Regions from separate parts of the Oceanisphaera ostreae genome, predicted to be linked through region 1. Evidence: predicted binding sites of a transcription regulator. Region 1 holds the regulator's gene; each other region holds the start of a gene.
What was found. The regulator sigma-54, encoded in region 1, starts transcription at its own class of promoters, with help from an activator protein. The targets are predictions, from matches to a motif close to TGGCACNGTTTTNGCTT.

Region 1 (3,113 bases):
CACAGTAATAGCCCAAATCCTCGAGTACCCGCAGTGCTACGGTTTTTCCCGAACCAGAACGACCACTGACGATTACCAGCTGCATAGTATCCTCCTCAGGAAGAAATCATGATTTGATAGAGTTCGTCATCAGTGCTGGCTTGACGTAACTGTTTACAAATTTGTTTGTCGCTGAGTTTTTCAGCAATCAATGATAGGGTTTTAAGGTGCTGCTTACACTCCTGTTCAGGAACGAACAGTGCAAATACCAAACCGACGGGTTGATTGTCGATGGCATCGAACTCCACCGGCTCGGCAAAGGTAAGTAACACCGCGGTTGCCCGGTTTTCATCGCTAATACGGCCATGAGGAATGGCAATGCCATTACCTATGCCCGTGGTGCCCATTTTTTCCCGTGCTAACAAGCAGTCAAACAACTGTTGGCTGTTAACGTTAAGGTGCTGGGCTGCCAGCTCGCTGATGATTTCCAGAGCGCGTTTTTTGCTCGTGCAGGGGACGACACTGCGAGTGCAGTCCCTGCTCAGTATGTCGGCGACTTCCATGATTATTTTTGCTTGAGCTTCTCTTTGTGTTTAATGACTTGGCGATCGAGTTTGTCAAACAAACTGTCAATGGCCGCGTACATATCTTCATGCTCGGCGTTGGCGAAAACTTCTCCACCGCTGAGGTGAATTTTAGCTTCAGCCACTTTGTGTAGCTTTTCTAGAGTAAGAACGACGTGTGCGTTGGTCATATGATCGAAATGGCGCTCCAATCTAGAGAACTTGCTGTTGACGTAATCACGCAGCGAGTCGGTAATTTCTACATGGTGTCCAGTCAAATTTATTTGCATAACGTCTTCCTTCTAGGTCTGCCTACATTAGGCGTTTACGCTGATTGGAAGGGGGGATGGCTAGCGACTCTCGATACTTGGCAATGGTCCGCCTAGCCACCTGTATCCCCTGTTCAGCCAATAATTGCGCGATTTTACTGTCACTTAATGGCTTAACTGGATTTTCTGCTCCTACTAGCTTCCTGATTAAAGCGCGAATCGCAGTAGAAGAGCACTCTCCGCCAGTATCTGTGCCTACATGGCTGGAGAAAAAATATTTTAACTCAAACACACCTCGAGGCGTGTGCAAAAATTTCTGGGTGGTTACCCGCGAGATAGTGGATTCGTGCATTTCTACCACTTCTGCCACCTGGTTAAGCACCATGGGCTTCATCGCCTCTGCCCCATACTCGAAGAATGCCTGTTGTTGGTCAACAATACAATTAGCAACCTTGAGCAAGGTCTCATTTCGGCTCTCTAAACTTTTGATAAACCATTTCGCATCTTGTAGGTGATTGCGAATAAATTGGCCGTCTTCTCTACTTTTAGCTCCGGTGGCCATGGCGGCATATGTTTGATTGAGTCGCACTTTAGGCATGGCGTCGATATTGAGTTCAGCAACCCAAACCCCTTTGCGTTTACTCACCACCACATCGGGGATCACATACTCAGAGCTGGACTGCAGTATGCGGTTGCCAGGTCTTGGTTCAAGCTGCTGAATCACCGCAAGCACATCTCTGAGTTCGTCTTCTTTAAGCTTAGTCTTACGCTGCAGAGAGCGGTAGTCCCGGTTGCCAAGTAAGTCCATGTGGTGCTCAATCACCAACAAGGCTTCGCGTAGCCAAGGGGTTTCAACGGGTAAAGACTCCAGTTGAATGCGCAAGCACTCTTGTACGCTACGTGCGGCCACGCCTAATGGGTCAAAGTGTTGAATGCGTTTTAAAACCGCTTCTACCTCGTCCGCCTCAATATGTTGCTCTCCGCCCGTCACACTGGCCAGCAGGTCGTCTATGCCGAGGCTAAGGTAGCCTGCTTCATCAATCGCATCAATGATGGCTAAGGCAATGGCTTGGTCGATATCACTAAAGGGGGTGAGCTGCATTTGCCATAACAGATAGTCCTGCAGGGTTTCGGTGGTTTCCCCTTGGTAGACGGTTTCTTCTATGCCCTCGGGAAGTCCGGCACTGCCGCTACCACCCGCGGATGCGGTATAAATATCATCCCATTGGGTATCCATGGGCAGCTCATCAGACAGCTGATGCTGCTCCATGGCTTTATCAGTGGCTAGTTGCTCATTTTGCTGGGGGGCTACTTCTAATAAGTCTTGGCTTCCTTCTTCCTCTGGCTCTTCTTGTTCGAGCAAAGGGTTATTATCCAAGGCGAGCTGAATTTCTTGCTGTAGCTCTAAGCTAGACAGCTGCAACAATCGAATAGCTTGTTGCAGCTGGGGAGTCATGGTCAGTTGCTGACCCATGCGTAATTGAAGAGTTGGCTTCATCGTTGAAAAAGTCCTTCCATGTCAACCGCTGGGAGCACCGGCGGCACAGCTAAAGGCTGAATTGCTCACCAAGATAGACTTTCTTGACCTGCTCGTTGTTGAGTATCTCTGCAGGTGTACCAGCGGCAATGCGGTGGCCATGGCTAACGATATAGGCCCGTTCGCATACATCGAGCGTTTCACGCACGTTATGGTCGGTGATCAATACGCCTAAGCCTCTGTCTCTCAAGTGCAGTATGATTTTTTTAATGTCGAGCACCGAGATAGGGTCAACACCCGCAAACGGCTCATCGAGCAAAATAAAGCGCGGGTCGGCCGCTAATGCGCGGGCAATTTCAACCCGTCGCCGCTCGCCGCCCGATAGGCTCATGCCGGTGTTGTCGCGAATATGCGTAATATTAAATTCTTCGAGCAGTTGCTCCATTTTTTCTGTGCGTTCGCTGGCGGTTAAATTTTTGCGCGTTTCTAGCACCGACATTAAGTTGTCAGCCACGCTCAGACGTCGAAAAATAGAGGCTTCTTGTGGCAAGTAACCAATGCCCGCTTGGGCACGCACATGCATGGGCTGATGACTAATGTCTTGATCATCGATGGTGATGCTGCCTGCATCACGCTGTACTAAGCCCACTATCATGTAAAAAGACGTGGTTTTACCCGCGCCATTAGGCCCAAGCAGGCCGACAATTTGGCCGGTATTAACGGTTAGGCTAACGTCGGCCACCACTTGGCGTCCTTTGTAACTTTTTTGTAGATTACGGGCTTTTAGGGTAGCCATGGTGTCTATTGAGCCTCTTTGTTGTTCAT
Region 2 (3,113 bases), on a different contig from region 1:
ATTAGGCCTTGCGCCATCCAGTCGTGGAGCTTGGCGCTTAGGGTGCGGGTCTGCTCGCTAAGTCGCTCAATCATATCCGCTGGTAAATGTGGTGCCCCGTGCATAATTTCATTGGCAAACACCTTGGAAGCATAAGGATAATTCTTTGAAATCATTAACTTAGATTTAATATAAGCCGTTAGGGCCAGCACGGGATCTTGGTGCTCGATAAAAGGCGCTGACGCCGCCAGTAACGGCTCGGTAATGCTTTCGAGCACGGCGTGGTACAGCTTTTCTTTGCTGCCAAAATAATAGTAAATATTGGGTTTTGGTAATTCAGCGAGTTCCGCAATAGTAGCCGTTTTGGTTGCGGCATAGCCGTGCTCGGCAAATACTCGACTCGCGGCGCGTATGATAATTTCTTCGTTCTTTGCTCGGATCCGAGACATATTGATTTTAAACTCCAAACCATAATATGAGACGCTACATTGCTTAACCATACCTCAGGTTGACCGAAAGTTTGGCAAAAAAACGTAAAAAAGCGCTCACCTGTGTGAGCGCTAAGATGAGTAACCAAAGTTACTCCTCGGCCAAAACAACTGACAAATAATCTGTTAGCTACAATCCGCAACCAAACTGACAAACTCTACACCGGCAACGGCACAAACCTCATCAACATCGGGCGTATCACCACTAATACCTACGGCGCCTAGAATATTATTGTTGGCATCGCGTACTAGTACCCCACCCGGTGCCGGAATGATTTGTCCTTGCGCCATAACGTTAACCGCCGCCACAAAAGCCGGTCTCGCTTCAGCAACTTCAGCCAAACCACGCGAGCTACGGCCCATGGCAACGGCTCCCCATGCTTTGCCAGTAGCAATATCTGGTCGCAGCAAGCTGGCCCCATCCTGGCGCTGCAGCGAAATTAAGCGACCCGCATTATCTAATACGGCAACGGTAAGTGGTGCAGCAGAAATCTCTTGCGCATGCTCGAATGCGCCACGCGTAATGGTTAATGCTTGTTCAAGTGTAAGCGTACTCATTTGTTCTAGACTCCCTGTCGACTATAACAATAGAAATTAATCGAACATTAATAAAACACAATATTAAGGTATTCTGTATACACTTAACGTTAAGGTAATTAATTTATCACTATACCATCTCTGAACGATACCATCACTTGTATCCTCTACAAGATCATTACTTCGTTAAATGGCATGACTTTTGCTGGGTAATTGCCTATTCATAATATTAACTTTAGCTGCATATGCGAGCATGATGAGCGGCTGTCATCGTGTAATCGTGGAGAAAGACATGCTGGATTTACGATATATATCAACATTTAACCGCTTTATGTGTTGGTTATTGCTAAGTAGTACAATCATGAGTTTATTACCCAGTTCTCTTTTTACTGGTTCTTTTGGGCTGTGGCTCAATGATTATCGATTGCTATTCATACTAAGTATGGTGGCATCTGGGGCTTATTTTTTCTCTCATGCAGCTATCATGCTATTTCAATACCTGTTTTCTCGTAAGCAGCGCCTTATGCAAGAAAAATTACTCAAAGAATTGCTGGATTATTTAGATGCCAATGAGAAGTCGGTGTTACGTGAATTTGTGATACAACGTAAAAGCGTCATAAAATTGCCAGTCACCGAACCGACCGTCAAAAACTTGCTGGAGCAAGGAATACTGACTTACGCATTTGGTGAACCAGGTGACGCGGGGATAAATTCCATTAAGCCACTCATGATCAGTATCGCGGCGCGACCATTACTGACTTTTAAAGTGCTGGGCCTCAATCCGACAAATATGACCGAAGAACAAAAAGATCTCATTATGACCACCCGCCCTAAGTACGCATATAAGCGGTTAGATAGACATTAGACGAAAACACAGCTTTACGTTATAAGCTGTACGCCGTACGTCAAAGATAAAATACTGAGCCTGCGAGAGATGAACGTAAGGCGTACAGCGTAAGGCGCCCCTTTACGGCTACTACTTCGTTCTTTCGTCCAAATATCCTTGATAATCGGGTATGCAAATACTGAAATCCTGGCTCATTTGTGCACTATCCATCAACATATCGGCGGTCGACATATTAGTGGCTACGGGGATATTCCACACCGTAGCTAACCTCAGTAATGCCTTCACATCGGGATCGTGGGGGACGGCATTGAGTGGATCCCAGAAAAAAATCAACACATCAATTTTACCCTCAGCAATTAAGGCACCTAGCTGTTGATCACCGCCCATCGGGCCAGACATTAAGCAGCGAATTGGCAGGCCGATTGTCTTGCTTAACATGCTGCCCGTGGTACCCGTGGCATACAGATGATGTAACTTCAGCGCTTCGGCGCGGCGCCCTACCCATTCTAACAACTGTGCTTTTTTATGATCATGTGCCACTAAGGCAACATTTTTGTGGGCAGGCAAAACTCGACACGTTTCTTTCACTGTGGGTAAATCCTTATAAAAATCGAGTCCCATACTAGCTAAAAACGGAGTCAGATAGATAGAGGGAAGAGCACAGGAAACTATTAACATTCACAGGTATGCCATCTTCGCTGGCCGCAGTTAGCTATTGAATAGTTGGATTGAGGCTTTAAACGACAAAGCCCCTAACGGGGCTTGATGCGATGGTTATGTGCTATCGCTAGGAGAGTGCAGGGGATTAGATAGGGTAATTAAGCGACTTCGTAGTAAAGCCCAGCTTTGGCATTTTCTTCCGCCAAAATTGCCATCGCCACGGGGACACATTTACCGCATTGCGAGCCCACGGCCAATTCTTTCTTTAGCCGTTTAAACTCACTGCCGCCGTCCGCTATCGCGGCACGTAGCTGACTATCGGTAATACCCTTGCATAAACATACATACATGAAGAAACCCTCCGCATCAATGAGGTAAATCTAAATGATATTAGTTATCAATGCAAGGCTTATTCTCTAAGATTTGTACAATTTAGCAACGGCACCACCGCATACCGATGTGCTCATAAGCAAGCCTATTACTTATTGCTTTTTAGCGGCATCCAATTGTGGAGCTAACTGCGATAAGTCATAACCAGCGGCAGTCGCCCGCTGCAATAACTCGGCACTTGCCGTGTGCGGCGCTTGCGCTAACGCCCATAA
Region 3 (3,113 bases), on a different contig from region 1:
ATGCTGTTGGCTTGTGGCCCTTCACCAGCAGTAATGCAAATGATCCCATTTTCTTGATTACGTACAAAAGACAGCGCGTTATCAATGAGATTAACCAGTACTTGTTGCAGTCGATAGGTGTCTGCCAAAATAAGCACGTTGTTGGCAATTTGACAGTCAAATTTGGTCTTATGCCAGTCAAATTGCGGGCGTAAGCTGCTAAGTAATGACGCTAACGGTACCGGGGTGCGGTGCACTGAGATATTGCCAGAATAGGTGAGCATGTCAGAAATAAGGCGGTCGGCGCGCTTAAGTTGCGCTTGGATTATCGCTTTGCGCCCGACTTCTAGGCCAGCCGATGCCATTGAAATAATATTAAGGGGGTTGCGCAGTTCGTGCGCCATGGCCGCCGACAGCCCGCCTAGCTCTACTAAATGCTGATCAGACAACCGTGTACGCTCGGCTTCGGCCAACTGTAATGAGCGCTCTAATAAGCTGCAGCGCGTGGTAAGCAAAGAGGCAAACACTTCTGCGGTGAGCCTGACGCTTGGAGTTACATCATCAAAGCCCTGCAAAGATGATTGCCACTTTAATGGCTGGTAATAACAAATGATGCAAGGACCAATAACAGGGGGCATAACAAAGGTGTGTGGTTGTAATAACACGCAAGCGGATTGGCCCATTTGCTGACCGAGCAGTTGTTCGGCAATGCGGCTTAACTCAGGCCAGTCGTGGGCTTGTGCTAAATGATGCTGCCAACTGTTTAACTGTTGTTCATTTAATTGGCTGCCAGGATAAATAAGCCGTGCAACCAGTTTGCTAACCGGTTGATAGAGCGCTAACGCCAAGGTGAGTAACAGCATGGAGTACAGCCACAACTGCCAATTGGGCACATTAGCCAGCGCTTGCATGCCAAAAGGCCCCGCCAAAGAGCTAAACAGCGCTATGATCCCTAGCACCAATAGTGTCATTAAAATCCACAGTAGTGCACGGTTGGCCCAGGCGTTGACCTCTAACATTTGATAGCGCACTACGCCGTACACCAATAGCACCACATAGCTGGGCAATAGCAGCATTGGCCACGGATACCAATGTAGGCCGAGAGACGGAAAAATAAAGCTGCTGGCCAGCAATAAGCCCCAGGCACCGGCAATAAACATAGCGGCAATAGAGCGGCGGCGATTGCCACTGTGCATTTTCCAGCCCCACAGTAACAACGCATGGGCCACTATGCCTACGCCAATGGTATATGCGATATTAAACCAGCCGATACCACTGAATACGAAGTAGTGACTAAAGGGGCCAAATGCGATCACATTGCCCCCTTCACCCAATAAGCTGCCTCCCAGCACCAGCAGGGCGGCGACATATAATAAGGCGCGGTGGCGGGCGAGGCGACTTAACCAAGGGCGCTGGGCTGGCCCTTGGTTAACAAAGCCAATGGCAAAGTCGAGAAAAAAGGTAGGCATCAGAGGATTTGCTAAAATGAGCGCGTTGCCCAGCCCCGTTTTGCCATAAAAAATTGCCACATGGCCGCAGCACCACAGCGCCATCATAATGCCAAATCCGGCCAGTGCCTTCATGCTGTGCTGGCTTTGGGCCCGCCAAAATAGCCAAGCGGATACTAATAATGCGCTGCCTGCAGTAAGCAGCATCATCAGTTCAAAGGCGAGATCGAGCGCCATGCAGTATCCTTGGGTTTGTGGAAATTGTGGGTGTAAAAATAATCTCGCTGTAAATAAGGTTTACAGTCAGGCCGTCGGGAACTGTAAACCTAGTTGTCGGTTGGAGCAAGTGTTAGCAGGGGACTTGATCTAAGTTAAGGTAATTGCAGGTTTTTTTGTTAGTGGCACAGTTTATGCTTATTAAGCGTATTGTTATATTGCCTTCACTCTGCGAGCGTATTTATGAACATTACCACTTTAATTTTAGAATTTTCTGCCATCTTTATTGTTCTACTCTTGGCTACTCTGCCTGCGGCAGTTAATTGTTTTCAACGTACATAAGGAGGCAATATGGACTTAGATTCAGCCATGCTGTCGCGAATTCAATTTGCGTTTACTATCAGCTTTCACATTATTTTTCCGGCCATTACCATTGGTTTAGCCACCGCGATTGCGATTTGGGAAGGCCTATGGCTGAAAACCCGCAATCCAGTTTACTTTCAACTCGCTAAATTCTGGATTAAACCGTTTGCCATTACCTTTGGTATGGGGGTAGTCAGTGGCATTGTGCTGTCTTATGAATTTGGAACTAACTTCTCTAAATTTTCCGAGTTAGTGGGGCCGGTCTTGGGGCCACTGTTGGCCTATGAAGTATTAACTGCGTTCTTCTTAGAAGCGGGATTCTTAGGCGTTATGCTATTTGGTTGGCAACGCGTGGGTGAAAAGCTGCACTACTTTGCTACTTGCGTGGTGGCGGTGGGTACTTGGATATCGTCGTTTTGGATTATTGCCGCTAACTCTTGGATGCAAACACCGGCTGGTCACAAGATAGTAGACGGTCGTTTTGAAGTGGAAAGCTGGATGGAAGTAATTTTTAACCCTTCCATGCCCTATCGCTTAACACACATGCTGTTGGCCGCCATGCTGACGGCTACCTTTGTGATTGGTGGCGTCAGCGCCTGGTATTTACGTAAAAATCGTGATGTGGCCTTTGCGCGCAAAGGCTTATCGATGGCGTTATGGGCGGCTTTGGTTCTGGCACCGTTGCAGCTGATGGTGGGTGATGCTCATGGTTTGAACACAAAAGAGCATCAGCCAGTTAAAATCGCGGCCATGGAAGGTATTTGGCCCGCTACAGAAACCGGCGCACCGTTATTGCTGTTCGCCATTCCTGATATGGAAAATGAAACCAACCACTTTGAAATAAAAGTGCCCAAGGTGGCGTCACTCATCTTAACCCACTCATTAGACGGCGAGTTGCAAGGGCTAAAATCGGTGCCGGCTGAAGACCGGCCTTATGTGCCCTTAATATTCTTCTCGTTTCGCATTATGGTCGGCTTAGGCATGTTAATGATTGCCGCCGCTGTTTGGGGCCTGTGGTTGCGCCGAAAAGGTGGGACGTTTGAGAGCAAACCCTTTTTATTGTTGATGAACATGATGATCCCTGCTGGCGTAATTTGTACGTTGGCG
Region 4 (3,113 bases), on a different contig from region 1:
GTAGGCGATACCCAGTGGCGACAGTCATTACTATCGGGCGAAGCCGTAGTCGGGCAGCCAAATACCGGCACCTTGGGTAAGATTGACGCCTCTAAACTAGAGCAATCTAATACCAACCTTACGTCTGAGTTAGTTGACTTAATTACCGCTCAGCGTAACTTTCAAGCTAACTCACGAGCATTAGAGGTAAACAGCACCCTAATGCAAACCGTGCTGCAAATACGTTAATTTAAAGCTGTAAGCTGTAAGCGATAAGCTGTCAGCTGTCAGAAAAACCAAATACCGCTCCTTTAAGGGCGGTGTTTTTGTTTATGCCGTCATCCTGAACTTGATTCAGGATCTCGCTTTAGTTTTGCTTTATGCCGTCATCCTGACGAAAGTCAGGATCTGCTCTTTAGCTTTTGTAGGCGAGCGCTTGCTCTCGCATTTCGCCGCTTTAAACCTGTGAAGTGTTAAGAGCAAAGGGGACGAGCCAAACACTGTCTTACCCCTATCGTCACCCTCGCGAAGGCGGGGGGCCAGTGCCCTTTGCAGGCATTTAAAAACCATCCTGCTCCGCAGTCCCTGCAGCTGAAGCGCAGGCTACAAGGTCGGTGTTTTTGTAGGGTGACGCTTTAGCTGGCACTCCCGTCTCAGCGGGATTTAAAAACTATCCTGCTCCGCAGTTCCAGCAGCTAAAGCGCTGGCTTACCTCTATCGTCACCCTCGCGAAGGCGGGGGTCCAGTGACCTTTGCTGGCATTTAAAAACCATCCTGCTCCGCAGGACCTGCAGCTGAAGCGCAGGCTTACCTCTATCGTCACCCTCGCGAAGGCGGGGGGCCAGTGTCCTTTGCTGGCATTTAAAAACTATCCTGCTCCGCAGGACCTGCAGCTGAAGCGCAGGCTACAAGGTCGGTGTTTTTGTAGGGTGACGCTTTAGCTGGCACTCCCGTCTCAGCGGGATTTAAAAACCATCCTGCTCCGCAGTCCCAGCAGCTAAAGCGCAGGCTTCCCCCTATCGTCACCCTCGCGAAGGCGGGGGGCCAGTGACCTTTGCTGGCATTTAAAAACTATCCTGCTCCGCAGGACCTGCAGCTGAAGCGCAGGCTACAAGGAGTGCGGTGTAGTGTTTGGCTGGGTGTTTTTCTTTAACTTCCAGCTTATCGCTCCAAGCTTTCTTTGTGGCACCAATCTTGCATTGTATTTAATCAATTAGCGGTCAGTGGCAGAACTTTGCGACTGTTCAGCATTAATCAGTATTTATTCGGCTAACTCACCGACGGAGCTGAAATGGATCATTTGCTTTATATCGCCATGTCTGGCGCCAAAGAAAACATGCACAGCGTGGCCGTGCGCTCTAATAACTTGGCCAACGCCAATACCACCGGCTTTAAAGCCGACATGGAGCAGGCGCGAGCCATGCAGGCCTTTGGCGAAGGTTTGCCAACCCGCGTATTTGCCATGACCGAGCGGCCGGGGCAAAGTTTTGCCTCCGGGCCCATACAAACCACGGGTCGGGATCTTGACGTTGCCGTGGCCGGCGACGGCTGGTTGGCGGTGGAGTCTAAAGATGGCGGTGAGGCTTACACCCGGTTTGGCAGCCTGCAAGTGGCGGCAGACGGATTGTTGCAAACTAGCAATGGCCTTAGCGTGTTAGACGACGGTGGTGCGCCTATCTTTTTGCCACTGCCGCTAGAAAAAATGGAAATAAATAAAGACGGTACCATCTTTGCTCGGCTAGAAGGCGAACCGGCCAACGGCGGCGCAGAATTGCAGCGTATTAAAACCGTACTGCCTAACAATGCCGATCTTGAAAAAGGGCCAGACGGTCTATTTCGTCGTAAAGACGGCCAAATAGAAGCCCCTTCGGCCCAAGTACAGCTGCTGGCAGGTGCACTAGAAGGCAGTAACGTGAATCCGGTTGCCGAAATGACCCATTTAATTGATTTGCAGCGCCGCTTTGAGACTCAGCTTAAAATGATGAGCCACGCGGAAGAAAACGATAAAGCCCATGCCCAGCTGCTGCGCATCTAAAGGAGATTACAATGAACCCAGCACTATGGATTAGTAAAACTGGCCTGGATGCTCAGCAGACCAATATCTCGGTAACCTCTAATAACTTGGCGAACGCCAGCACCGTGGGCTTTAAAAAAGGCCGCGCTATTTTTGAAGACTTGCTCTATCAAAACATTCATCAGCCGGGCGGCCGAGCCACTGCCGATACTAACTTGCCGTCGGGTCTAATGTTGGGTGCCGGTAGTAAGGTGGTGGCCACGCAAAAAACCTTTACTCAGGGTAGTGTGCAAACCACCGATAATGCGCTGGATGTGATGATTGATGGCCGTGGCTTTTTCGAAATGCTACTGCCAGACGGCACTACTGGTTATACCCGTAACGGCCAGTTCGCGCTTAATGAAGAAGGCGTGATTGTTAGCCCAGGCAACGGTTATCCGGTGCAGCCAGAAATGCAGATCCCCGATAATGCGCAAAGTATTAGCGTAGGCACCAACGGTGAAGTGTCTGTACAAATAGCCGGCCAGGCCGAGTCACAAATTATTGGCCAGCTTATTATCAGTGATTTTGCCAACCCTGCGGGCCTGCAACCTAAAGGTGAAAACTTGTATTTAGAAACCCAGTCGAGCGGTGCCGCTATGCAAGGTATTGCCGGTGCCGACGGTTACGGCACCATCAAGCAGGGCATGCTAGAAACCTCTAATGTGAACGTGACCGAAGAGCTGGTAAATCTTATTCAAGCGCAGCGGGTATATGAGATGAACTCTAAGGTGATCTCGGCAGTAGATGACATGATGGCGTATGTGAATCAGCAGTTATAATGATGAGCAGTGAGGGGACGAGCGTGATGCGAAACATAATTACCGCCTTAAGCTGGGTGGTTGTGCTAACTGCACTCGGTTTAGCCGGCTGTACGAGCACGCCCTATACGCCTAAGCCGGATGACCCAGATTTTGCGCCGGTGATCCCCAGCTTAAGCGAGCAACAGCTAGAGCCTAACGGCGCTATTTTTCAGGATAACTACGCCAACAGCCTATATTCCGACATTAAAGCGCACCGCGTTGGCGACATTATTACTGTGGATTTAGCAGAGTCGACCCGCGCCCAAAAGCGCGCGACT

Region 2: the regulator sigma-54 is predicted to act here: its motif matches at 1,196-1,212, upstream of ACFQ1C_RS07520 (superinfection exclusion B family protein).
Region 3: the regulator sigma-54 is predicted to act here: its motif matches at 1,827-1,843, upstream of ACFQ1C_RS05655 (cytochrome ubiquinol oxidase subunit I).
Region 4: the regulator sigma-54 is predicted to act here: its motif matches at 1,163-1,179, upstream of flgF (flagellar basal-body rod protein FlgF).

What each region holds. Positions count from the first base shown of each region.
Region 1 is NZ_JBHTJS010000004.1:36,938-40,050, forward strand. It holds gene rapZ (RNase adapter RapZ) at 1-85, opposite strand, end outside; gene ptsN (PTS IIA-like nitrogen regulatory protein PtsN) at 96-542, opposite strand; gene hpf (ribosome hibernation promoting factor) at 545-832, opposite strand; gene ACFQ1C_RS01875 (RNA polymerase factor sigma-54) at 855-2,309, opposite strand; gene lptB (LPS export ABC transporter ATP-binding protein) at 2,359-3,084, opposite strand; gene lptA (lipopolysaccharide transport periplasmic protein LptA) at 3,090-3,113, opposite strand, start outside.
Region 2 is NZ_JBHTJS010000029.1:76,246-79,358, forward strand. It holds gene ACFQ1C_RS07510 (TetR/AcrR family transcriptional regulator) at 1-428, opposite strand, end outside; gene ACFQ1C_RS07515 (GlcG/HbpS family heme-binding protein) at 594-1,025, opposite strand; gene ACFQ1C_RS07520 (superinfection exclusion B family protein) at 1,297-1,869, shown strand; gene ACFQ1C_RS07525 (methylglyoxal synthase) at 1,981-2,439, opposite strand; gene ACFQ1C_RS07530 (bacterioferritin-associated ferredoxin) at 2,670-2,861, opposite strand; gene ACFQ1C_RS07535 (TIGR01244 family sulfur transferase) at 2,994-3,113, opposite strand, start outside.
Region 3 is NZ_JBHTJS010000015.1:99,950-103,062, reverse strand. It holds gene ACFQ1C_RS05660 (ATP-binding protein) at 1-1,664, opposite strand, end outside; gene ACFQ1C_RS05655 (cytochrome ubiquinol oxidase subunit I) at 1,995-3,113, shown strand, end outside.
Region 4 is NZ_JBHTJS010000010.1:101,649-104,761, forward strand. It holds gene flgE (flagellar hook protein FlgE) at 1-228, shown strand, start outside; gene flgF (flagellar basal-body rod protein FlgF) at 1,271-2,014, shown strand; gene flgG (flagellar basal-body rod protein FlgG) at 2,026-2,814, shown strand; gene flgH (flagellar basal body L-ring protein FlgH) at 2,841-3,113, shown strand, end outside.